Regions from separate parts of the Streptomyces sp. NA04227 genome, predicted to be linked through region 1. Evidence: riboswitches for the same ligand, from Rfam matches in the RefSeq annotation. Region 1 holds a riboswitch; each other region holds the start of a gene.

What was found. Region 1 has a riboswitch for cyclic di-AMP ahead of HUT18_RS22255 (C40 family peptidase). Riboswitches for the same ligand answer to the same signal wherever they lie in the genome.
Positions count from the first base shown of each region.
Region 2: another riboswitch for cyclic di-AMP. It lies ahead of HUT18_RS27805 (M23 family metallopeptidase); the one in region 1 lies ahead of HUT18_RS22255 (C40 family peptidase).
Region 3: another riboswitch for cyclic di-AMP. It lies ahead of HUT18_RS31395 (LysM peptidoglycan-binding domain-containing M23 family metallopeptidase); the one in region 1 lies ahead of HUT18_RS22255 (C40 family peptidase).
Region 4: another riboswitch for cyclic di-AMP. It lies ahead of HUT18_RS12030 (transglycosylase family protein); the one in region 1 lies ahead of HUT18_RS22255 (C40 family peptidase).

Region 1 is NZ_CP054918.1:5,179,778-5,181,968, forward strand. Features, by position in the region: gene HUT18_RS22255 (C40 family peptidase) at 1-1,159, opposite strand, end outside; cyclic di-AMP (ydaO/yuaA leader) riboswitch at 1,168-1,333, opposite strand; gene pcrA (DNA helicase PcrA) at 1,557-2,191, shown strand, end outside.
Region 2 is NZ_CP054918.1:6,553,592-6,555,782, reverse strand. Features, by position in the region: gene HUT18_RS27810 (GntR family transcriptional regulator) at 1-232, opposite strand, end outside; gene HUT18_RS27805 (M23 family metallopeptidase) at 451-1,233, opposite strand; cyclic di-AMP (ydaO/yuaA leader) riboswitch at 1,247-1,428, opposite strand; gene HUT18_RS27800 (pitrilysin family protein) at 1,633-2,191, opposite strand, start outside.
Region 3 is NZ_CP054918.1:7,466,960-7,469,150, reverse strand. Features, by position in the region: gene HUT18_RS31400 (SGNH/GDSL hydrolase family protein) at 1-287, opposite strand, end outside; gene HUT18_RS31395 (LysM peptidoglycan-binding domain-containing M23 family metallopeptidase) at 538-1,392, opposite strand; cyclic di-AMP (ydaO/yuaA leader) riboswitch at 1,397-1,552, opposite strand; gene HUT18_RS31390 (tyrosine-protein phosphatase) at 2,005-2,191, shown strand, end outside.
Region 4 is NZ_CP054918.1:2,824,473-2,826,663, forward strand. Features, by position in the region: gene eno (phosphopyruvate hydratase) at 1-277, opposite strand, end outside; gene HUT18_RS12030 (transglycosylase family protein) at 643-1,326, opposite strand; cyclic di-AMP (ydaO/yuaA leader) riboswitch at 1,331-1,552, opposite strand; gene HUT18_RS12035 (transglycosylase family protein) at 1,717-2,191, opposite strand, start outside.

The sequences.
Region 1 (2,191 bases):
ACCCGGGCCGCACCACACTGTGGATCGGCATGTAGTACACCGACTCCTCGCGGACGTTGGTGCCCGGCTTCGGGGCGTGGACCATCTTGCCGTCGCCGAGGTACAGGCCGACGTGGCTGATGTCGTCGTAGAAGAACACCAGATCGCCCGCGCGCGCCTGGGAGATCGGGATGGTGGTGCCGGTCTTCACCTGGTCCCAGGTGGTGCGCGGCAGCGTGATGCCCGCCGCGTCCCAGGCCTTGAGGGTCAGCCCGGAGCAGTCGAACGAGCCGGGCCCGGTCGCGCCCCACACGTACGGCTTGCCTATCTGCTGCCGTGCGAAGGCGATGGCCTGCTCGCCCTGGGCGGCCGTGGTGCCGCCGGGGGTGTCGGTGCCCGTGCCGGGGTCGGTGGTCCCGCCCCCGCCGCCGTCACCGTCGTCGTTGTTTTCTTCTTCCTCGCGCTCGCGCCGCTCGCGCTCCGCGGCCTGCTGCCGGGCGAGTTCCTCGGCCTTGCGGCGGGCCTCGTCCTCTTTCCTCTTCTCGATCGCCGCGAGCCGGGCCTTCTCCTCGGCCGTCAGCTTCGACAGCAGCTCGCGGGCCTCGGTCAGCTTGGACTGCACGTTCTGCTTGGAGGTCTTGAGCGAGTCCTGGGTGCCGGTCAGCGTCTCCAGGCTGCGGGCCGCCTCGGCCCGCTTGCGCGAGGTGGCGAGCTGCTGCGCCTGGAAGTCGTCGACCGCCTGCTTCTGCCGTCCGGTGAGCCGGTGCATGAGCTGCTTCTGCTCGGTGTACTCGCCCGGGTCGTCGGCGAGGAGCAGATTGGCGGTGTCCGAGAGGCCGCCCGTGCGGTACTGGGCGGCGGCGTACGAACCCAGCTCGCGCCGTGCGTCGTTGAGCTTGTCGGTGCGCTTGGCCACGTCGTCCAGAAGGGTGTCGACCTTCTTGCGCTGCGAGGTCGCGCGTTCCTTGGCGGCGTTGTACTTCTGCGTGGCGACACCCGCCTCGCGGTACAGGTCGTCGACCTTCTTCTTGACCTCTTCGATGCTGGGCCGCGGCTTCTCGGGCGCGGCGGTCGCGCTCTGCGAGAGCAGGGCGACCGAGGTGAGCGCGGCGGTGGTCAGGCCGAGGGCGGGACCGGAGGGCGCCAGGCGGGCCGGGCGCGGCTTGCGGTGTGACGCCACGGAGGGCGACTCCTTCCGTTCGGCCGCCTACCGGGTTAGCTGTCGGGTTCGGGCTGGGAAGGTCTGCCCTACGGCTCCGCGCCGTGAACGCGGTGCCGATTCACCCCAAGGGATCCTGGTGGGTCCCCGGCTCCGGCTGCCCCGTGGGCGCACCGGACTCGGCGGGAGCGGCCCGTCCCGGCGAGATCTTCCCCGGTGGTGGCGGACTGCCCGACCGGCACGCTAGCCAACTCGTGGAACGCCTGTGAAGGTTGGTGTTCGAATTGCCCGATACATTTTCGTGACTTTCGCGCTGCGTGAGAGCACGTAAGCGGAGCGCTCCGTACCGGGCGCGCGGGAGTGGCCTGGGCCGAACCCGGGGCGGGCTGTCAGTGGGGCCGCCTAGACTCGGGAGGCGATGAGCAGCCTCTTTGACGAAAGCTTCCTGGCGGATCTGCGTGCCCCGCGCGAGGAAGCGCCCCCGCCACCCGAGGATGAGGGCCCGGAAGAAGTACCCGACGACTTGTTCGGAGGGAAATTCGACGTGCCGCCACCCCGCGACGCCCACTACCGCGACGGCGCCCCGCGCCCCGTGGTGGATCCCGCTGCCCTGGTGGAGGGACTGAACGAGGAACAGCGCGCCGCCGTCGTGCACAGCGGCTCGCCCCTGCTCATCGTGGCCGGCGCGGGCTCCGGCAAGACCCGGGTGCTCACCCACCGCATCGCGTATCTGTTGGCCGAGCGCGGCGCGCACCCCGGCCAGATCCTCGCCATCACCTTCACCAACAAGGCCGCGGGCGAGATGAAGGAGCGCGTGGAGCAGCTCGTCGGGCCGCGTGCGAACGCCATGTGGGTCTCCACCTTCCACAGCGCCTGCGTCCGCATCCTGCGCCGCGAGTCGAAGAAGCTCGGCTTCACCTCCTCCTTCTCGATCTACGACGCCGCCGACTCCAAGCGTCTGATGGCCCTGGTCTGCCGCGACCTGGACCTCGACCCGAAGAAGTTCCCGCCGAAGTCCTTCAGCGCCAAGATCTCCGGCCTGAAGAACGAGCT
Region 2 (2,191 bases), 1.4 Mb from region 1:
GCAGGTCGGCGGCCTCCTGCTCGGTCGGCTCGGCGACACAGGCCCCGGCGTGCCTGCGGGTGAGCACGAAGCCCTCGGCCTCCAGGGTGCGCAGGGCCTCGCGCACCGGCACCCGGGAGACCCCGTAACGCCGGGCGAGGACTTCTTCCGTGAGGCGCCCGCCCCGCTCGTGGACCCCCGAGACGATGTCGTCCCGGATCGCCGTGCACACCGAATGCGCGGGAATGCGCATGACCGGACCTCCGCATTGATCCGCGCGAAACACTCTGCTTTGTCGCGCGCGCCGCTCACCGGCACGCGTTAGACGACTCTATTGCAGTGTGACTTGATTTCCGACGGCGAAGGGGAATCCGGGGATATTTTTTGGACAACACAAAAGCCCTCGGCGGGCAGGCCGAGGGCTTTCGTGGCATTTCGCACCGAGGTGCGCTCCCGGCCGGGAGCGGCGCCTCAGAGATTCACGCCGTGGGAGCGCAGATAGGCGACGGGGTCGATGTCCGAGCCGTAGTCCTCACCGGTGCGCGCCTCGAAGTGCAGGTGCGGCCCGGTGGTGTTGCCGGTCGCACCGGCGAGTCCGATCTGCTGACCGGGCGTCACCGACTGCCCCACCGCGACCCCGATCGAGGACAGGTGGCCGTACTGCGTGTACGTCCCGTCGTGCATCCGGATCACCACCTCGTTGCCGTAGGCGCCGCCCCAGCCCGTGCTGACGACGGTGCCGCGGCCGACGGCCCGGACCGAGGTGCCGGAGGCGGCGTGGAAGTCGACGCCGGTGTGGCTGCCGGAGGACCACATGCCACCACCGGCGCCGTACGAGGTGGAGACGTACGAGCCCTCGACGGGCAGGACGAAGGCGTTGAGGCGGCGGCGCTCCGCGGCACGTGCCGCGCGCTCCTTGGCAGCCCGCTCGGCGCGTGCCTTGCGCTTGGCCTCCTCGGCGCGGCGCTCGGCCAGTTCGGCGGCCTTCTTCTTGGCGGCCTCGGCAGCGGCGGCGGCCTCCTGGGCCTCGGCCTGAGCCTCGATCCGCTCGGCGAGAGAGGTGCCGACCCGGTCGATGGCTATCGCCCCGGCCAGTCCACTCTGCTCGACGGACTCCTCGGCGGCCCCGGCGGGTGCCGCGAGACCGCCGAGCACCCCGGCGGTGGTGAGTGCGGCGACACCGGCCGCGGTGGCGGACGTCCTGGTGAGGCGGCTCGGTCTGCGGTGTCTCCCGCGGGCACGGGTGATCGCCATGGGTGTGGCTGGTCCCTTCCTTCCCTCTCGCCTACCGGGTTAGCTGACGGGTTCGGAGCAGGAAGTCTCCTACGGACGCCCGCGAGGGCGGCCGATTCACCCCAGGAACTGAACTCCCGGACCGCGAAGGGCCCTTGGAGGCGGGTCCCCGGCTCCCCCGGCTCGCGCCTTCGGGGGACTCGGCGATGACTGTCCGGTGCCGCGGATGCGGCGCGCACATGACGAACAGCCGGAAGGACGCTAAGCGGGAGAGGTGGTGCGACCAAACCGATTCGGTCTTTTGTCGCCCATCACACAGGACATAGCGGTGCGTTCACCAGAAACCAGACAGCGAACGGCCCCGGTGGCGGTGCCGACACCGGGGCCGTTCGCTGCCGGCCCACGGACCGGCGACCGGTCCTACTGGCCGGTGACCACCGTCACTTCACCGATGCCGAGCGCACGCACCGGCTCCTCGATCTCGGCCGCGTCGCCCACCAGGACAGTGACGAGCCGGTCGACCGGGAAGGCGTTGACCACGGCCGCGGTCGACTCCACGGTGCCCGTCGCGGCGAGCTGCTGGTAGAGCTGCCCCTGGAAGTCGTCGGGCAGTTCCTGCTCCACCTGGTCGGCGAGCGTCCCGGCGACGGCGCCCGCCGTCTCGTACTTCAGCGGGGCGACACCGACCAGGTTCTGTACGGCCACATCGCGCTCCGCGTCGGTGAGACCGTCCGCCGCGAGGGTGCGCAGCACCTTCCAGAGGTCCTCCAGGGCGGGGCCGGTGGAGGCGGTGTCCACGGAACCGGAGATGGCGAGCATCGCCGCACCCGAGCCGTCCTGCGCGGAGCGCAGCACCTGGCTGAAGGCACGCACGCCGTAGGTGTAGCCCTTCTCCTCCCGCAGCACCCGGTCCAGCCGGGAGGTCAGGGTGCCGCCCAGGCAGTAGGTGCCGAGCACCTGGGCGGGCCAGACCCGGTCG
Region 3 (2,191 bases), 2.3 Mb from region 1:
ATGTCGTTGCCGCCCGCGCAGATGGTGACCAGATCGGGAGCGAGTTCCCTGGCACGCGGCACCTGGTCCGCGACGATCTGGTCGAGGAGTTTCCCGCGTACCGCGAGATTCGCGTAGCGGAAGCTGTGTTCGGGGACTCGGTCGTCGAGCAGGACTGCCAGCCGGTCGGCCCAGCCGAGACAGGAACCGCCGGGGCCCGGGTCGCCCACGCCTTCGGTGAAGCTGTCGCCGATCGCAGCGTAGGACCTGATTTCGTCACGTGAGGAAGATGTCGACTCTGCTGCCACGTCAGCGTATTTTTCACCTCCACGCGTGACCTACGCCACCGTAATAAGGGCTTGACGGCTCGTGAGATACGCCACCAGGAAAATTTCCGCCAACTCGGAATAGCCGAAGGGGTGTCGGACGACACATCAGGGCCGCGACGCACCCTTTGGTACGTCGCGGCCCTGATCGTTTACCGCGTTCCGGTTCGGCCCGGCGACGGCGTCCGCGCGCTTTCGTTCAGACGCCCTCGCGGGTTGGTGCCGGATTGACTCAGATGGTCACACCGTGGGCACGCAGATAGCCCAGCGGGTCGATGTCGGAACCGTAGTCCGGGCCGGTGCGGATCTCGAAGTGCAGGTGCGGCCCGGTGACATTGCCGGTCGCGCCGGACAGGCCGATCTCCTGGCCGCCGCTCACGCTCTGACCGGCCGAGACGGAGATCTGGGAGAGGTGCGCGTACTGGGCGTAGCGGCCGTCCTCGAGCTGGAGCACGACCTGGTTGCCGTAGGCACCGCCCGGACCGGCCGACACGACGGTCGCCGGGCCGACGGCCTTCAGGCTGGTCCCGGTCGGCACCGCGAAGTCGACACCAGTGTGGTAACCGCTGGACCACATGCTGCCGGACTGGTGGTACGGCGTGCCGACGGAGCCGGCGACGGGCAGCGTCCAACCCGTGGCGGCGGGCGCGGCCTTGGCCTGCTTCTTCGGGGCTTCCTTCTTGGGCGCGGCCTGCTTCTTCGGGGCCTGAGGCTTCTCGGCCTTGGCGCCGAGGGTCAGCTTCAGGCCCGGGCGGATCAGCGCGGGGTCGGAGCCGATGGCCTCGCGGTTGTCGGCGTACAGCTTCTTCCAGCCGCCGCTGACGTGCTGCTCCTGGGCGATCTTCGACAGGTGGTCGCCCGGAACCACGGTGTAGGTCTCGGGGGCCTTCTTGGCCTTCTTCTTCGGCTTCTCGGCGGCCTTGGTGACGCTCTTCTGCTTGACGTCGGCGCCCTGCGCGGCGGCCGCGTGGGCGCCGGTGGCGCCGATCAGCGGGAGCGCGAGTGCCGCGCCGCCCGTGGAGGCGACGGCGAGCGTACGCAGCAGGCGACGCGAGGTGGGACGGCGGTGCTTGCCCTTTGCAGGCATGGCGGATTCCTCTCCGGCGCCTGCGAGGTGAGCTGTCGGGTTCGGGCTGGAGATGCCCGGCCGTGATACGGCACGACTTCACCCCTAGCCGGTCCACTCGGGACCCGGCCTACTACCTGTGGTTTCCCCGCTCCTGCCGATTCTTAGGTGAGTGCGGATTCCGGGCGGCGGCAGGATTAGGCGTCCGTCCGGATTGAGCGCGACGTTAAGCGAACCGGAATACGGACGACAAGCCGGGAATTCCCACCCACATTCCTTTCTTGATCCCTCGGAGAATTCAGCGGTCACACTCCGTGGAATCTCGATCTTCCGGCCACTCGGAAATCCTTGCCGCGCTTGAGGGTGCGAAACCGGCCGCCGCCACCGACCGTCACGAATATGATCCCGCTCACTCGCATCAAGGCCAGGAGACTTTATTCCGGGGCCACTTGGAAATCAGATGCCATTTCGGGCAATACGGGCATCGCGCGGTGTTGCCTTCGCCATGAACCACGGCACACACATGGCCCTCGCACGCGGTCAGCGGCGATGATGACGGCCGCGACGTGTGTCGTATCGTCGAAATCGTGTCCGCCCGCGAACCACGTCGGCGGCCCGCCGGGAGGAGCCCCAGTGACGCAGCAGGTGCCGTCGACAGAACCGCAGCTGACCGGCGTACGGAACTTCCGTGACGTGGGCGGACTGCCGACCGTGGACGGCAGGCGCGTCAGGCCGGGTGTGCTGTACCGCAGCGGGCACCTGGCCCACGCCACCGACGAGGACACCGCCTTCCTCACCTCGCTCGGCCTGCACACCGTCT
Region 4 (2,191 bases), 2.4 Mb from region 1:
CCTGGTCGATCAGGCGCTGCTCGGTGGCGTCGTAGCCGACGAGCTCCGGGCCGATCTGCTCGATGACCGCGAGGACGGCCTTCTCGACACCCTTGCCGTTGTAGCGGCTGGCGTCCTGGTCGCGGAGCTCCAGGGCCTCGAAGGCGCCGGTGGAGGCGCCGGACGGGACGGCCGCACGGCCGGTGCTGCCGTCGTCGAGGCCGACCTCGACCTCGACGGTGGGGTTGCCTCGGGAGTCCAGGATTTCCCGGGCTACGACGACGTCGATGGACGGCACGAGCATCTCCTTCTGGGATGTGACGTGGGACTGCGGGACGGCCCCTCGGTGGAGGCTGCCCACGCGGCAAGAGCCTAGCCGCAGTGACCCCGGGCGAGGTTCGACGGCCCACACACCGGGACGAAATGGGGGACAAAGGCGGCTGAATGCGGGTGAAGCCGGTGAGTGGTGGGTGAACTCGGCTTTCCTGTGCGGGTGCGGAGTGCGTACGACGCGGGGCACACCCCGGCCGCAAAAGAGCCCCGCCCCGGCGCGTACGGGGGAGAACGCGCGGGGCGGGGCGGTCTGCGAGAGCGGTGACGGTCCGGGCGGACCCAGGGGGGTGAAGCCGCCCGGTCCGGACGGGGTCGCCCTCGCGGGCAGGGTCAGCTCAGGTGGAGCCGCTGACCCGGGTAGATGAGGTCGGCCTCGTCGACGATGTCGTCGTTCAGCTTGAACAGCTTCTGCCAGCCGCCCTTGACCTTGTGCTCGGACGCGATCTCGCTGAGGGTGTCGCCCTTGACGACCTTGTACTCGCCGTCACCCTTGGCGACCTTCTTGCCGGTCGGGGTCTTGACGGTCTCCTGCTTCGCCGGGGCCTTGCGGTCCTCGGTGCGCGAGGAACGCTCCTCGGCGGGCTTGGTCTCCTGCTGCGGGGCGGGCTCGGCGGTGCCGCCACCCTGGTACGGGGTGTTGGACAGGCCCACACCGCAGGACGGCCAGGCGCCCTTGCCCTGGCCCGCGAGGACCTTCTCGGCGACGGCTATCTGCTGCTCCTTGGTGGCCAGGTCGGCGCGCGAGGCGTACTGCGTACCGCCGTAACCGGCCCAGGTGGAGCTGCTGAACTGCAGGCCGCCGTAGTAGCCGTTGCCCGTGTTGATGGACCAGTTGCCGCCGGACTCGCACTGGGCGACCTTGTCCCACTCGGAGGCGGTGGCGGCGGAGGCCGAGCCGGTGGCGACCAGCGGGGCGGCGACCGCGGCGCCGGCGACACCGGCGAGCGTGACGACGCGGGCGGTGCGGTTGAAGAAGGTCGGGCGACGGTGCTTGCCCTTGCCGGAAAGCAGCATGGAGTGATCCCCTCACCGACGCCTGCGAGGTGAGCTGTCGGGTTCGGGCCGATGGGGTGCCCCCGACTCGGACGAGCCGGTGACGAATTTGCCCGGCCGCACGCTTCAGCTGTGCGACTTCACCCCTAGCCGGTTCCCGCGGGCGGGCAGCAGCTCGCTGCCCGGCCGGCACGGGCCCCGGCGCAAACCTTGGGTCCCCCGCTCCTGCCAACGGCGCTTGACGCGACGACTGTTCCCGGCGGACGTCGGCAGGATTCGGCGTGACGACCACAGGGGCCCGCTGTGGCGAGCGGTCACGACCGTAAACATGCGATCGTCGGTTTTCCAAAGACGATCAGGGCTTCTGAGACCCATCTCTCAGTTTCACCAAAACGGACATCAAGGCACTAACTAGCCTTTGCGTGCGTCCGATTCGGACCCAAGAGACAGCGTCTGACCGGGGAGAATGAGGTCCGGATCGCCGCCGACCGTCTGCCGGTTCAGCGCGTACAACTCCGGCCAGCCGCCCTCGATGTCATGTGCACCCGCGATGGCCCAGAGATTGTCCCCGGCCCGGACGGTGTACGAACCCTCCGCACCCGCAGGCGCATCACCCGGGCGCGAGTGACGGCCGGAGCCCCTGCCGGGGTGCTCATCAGGGGTGTCGTCGGGAGCCGGGTCGCCGCGGTGACGGCCGGTGGGGTCTTCGGAGGGGGGGTCGGACGGAGTGTCCGAGGGGGTGCCGGACGGGCTGTCCGGCGGGGTGCCCGAAGGGGCGTCCGAAGGGGCGTCCGAAGGGGCGTCCGAAGGGGCGTCCGAAGGGGCGGGCTTCGGGTTTGAAGTCTCGCCGGTTTCGGGGGAGTTGTTGCCTCCGGGGGTGGTATCG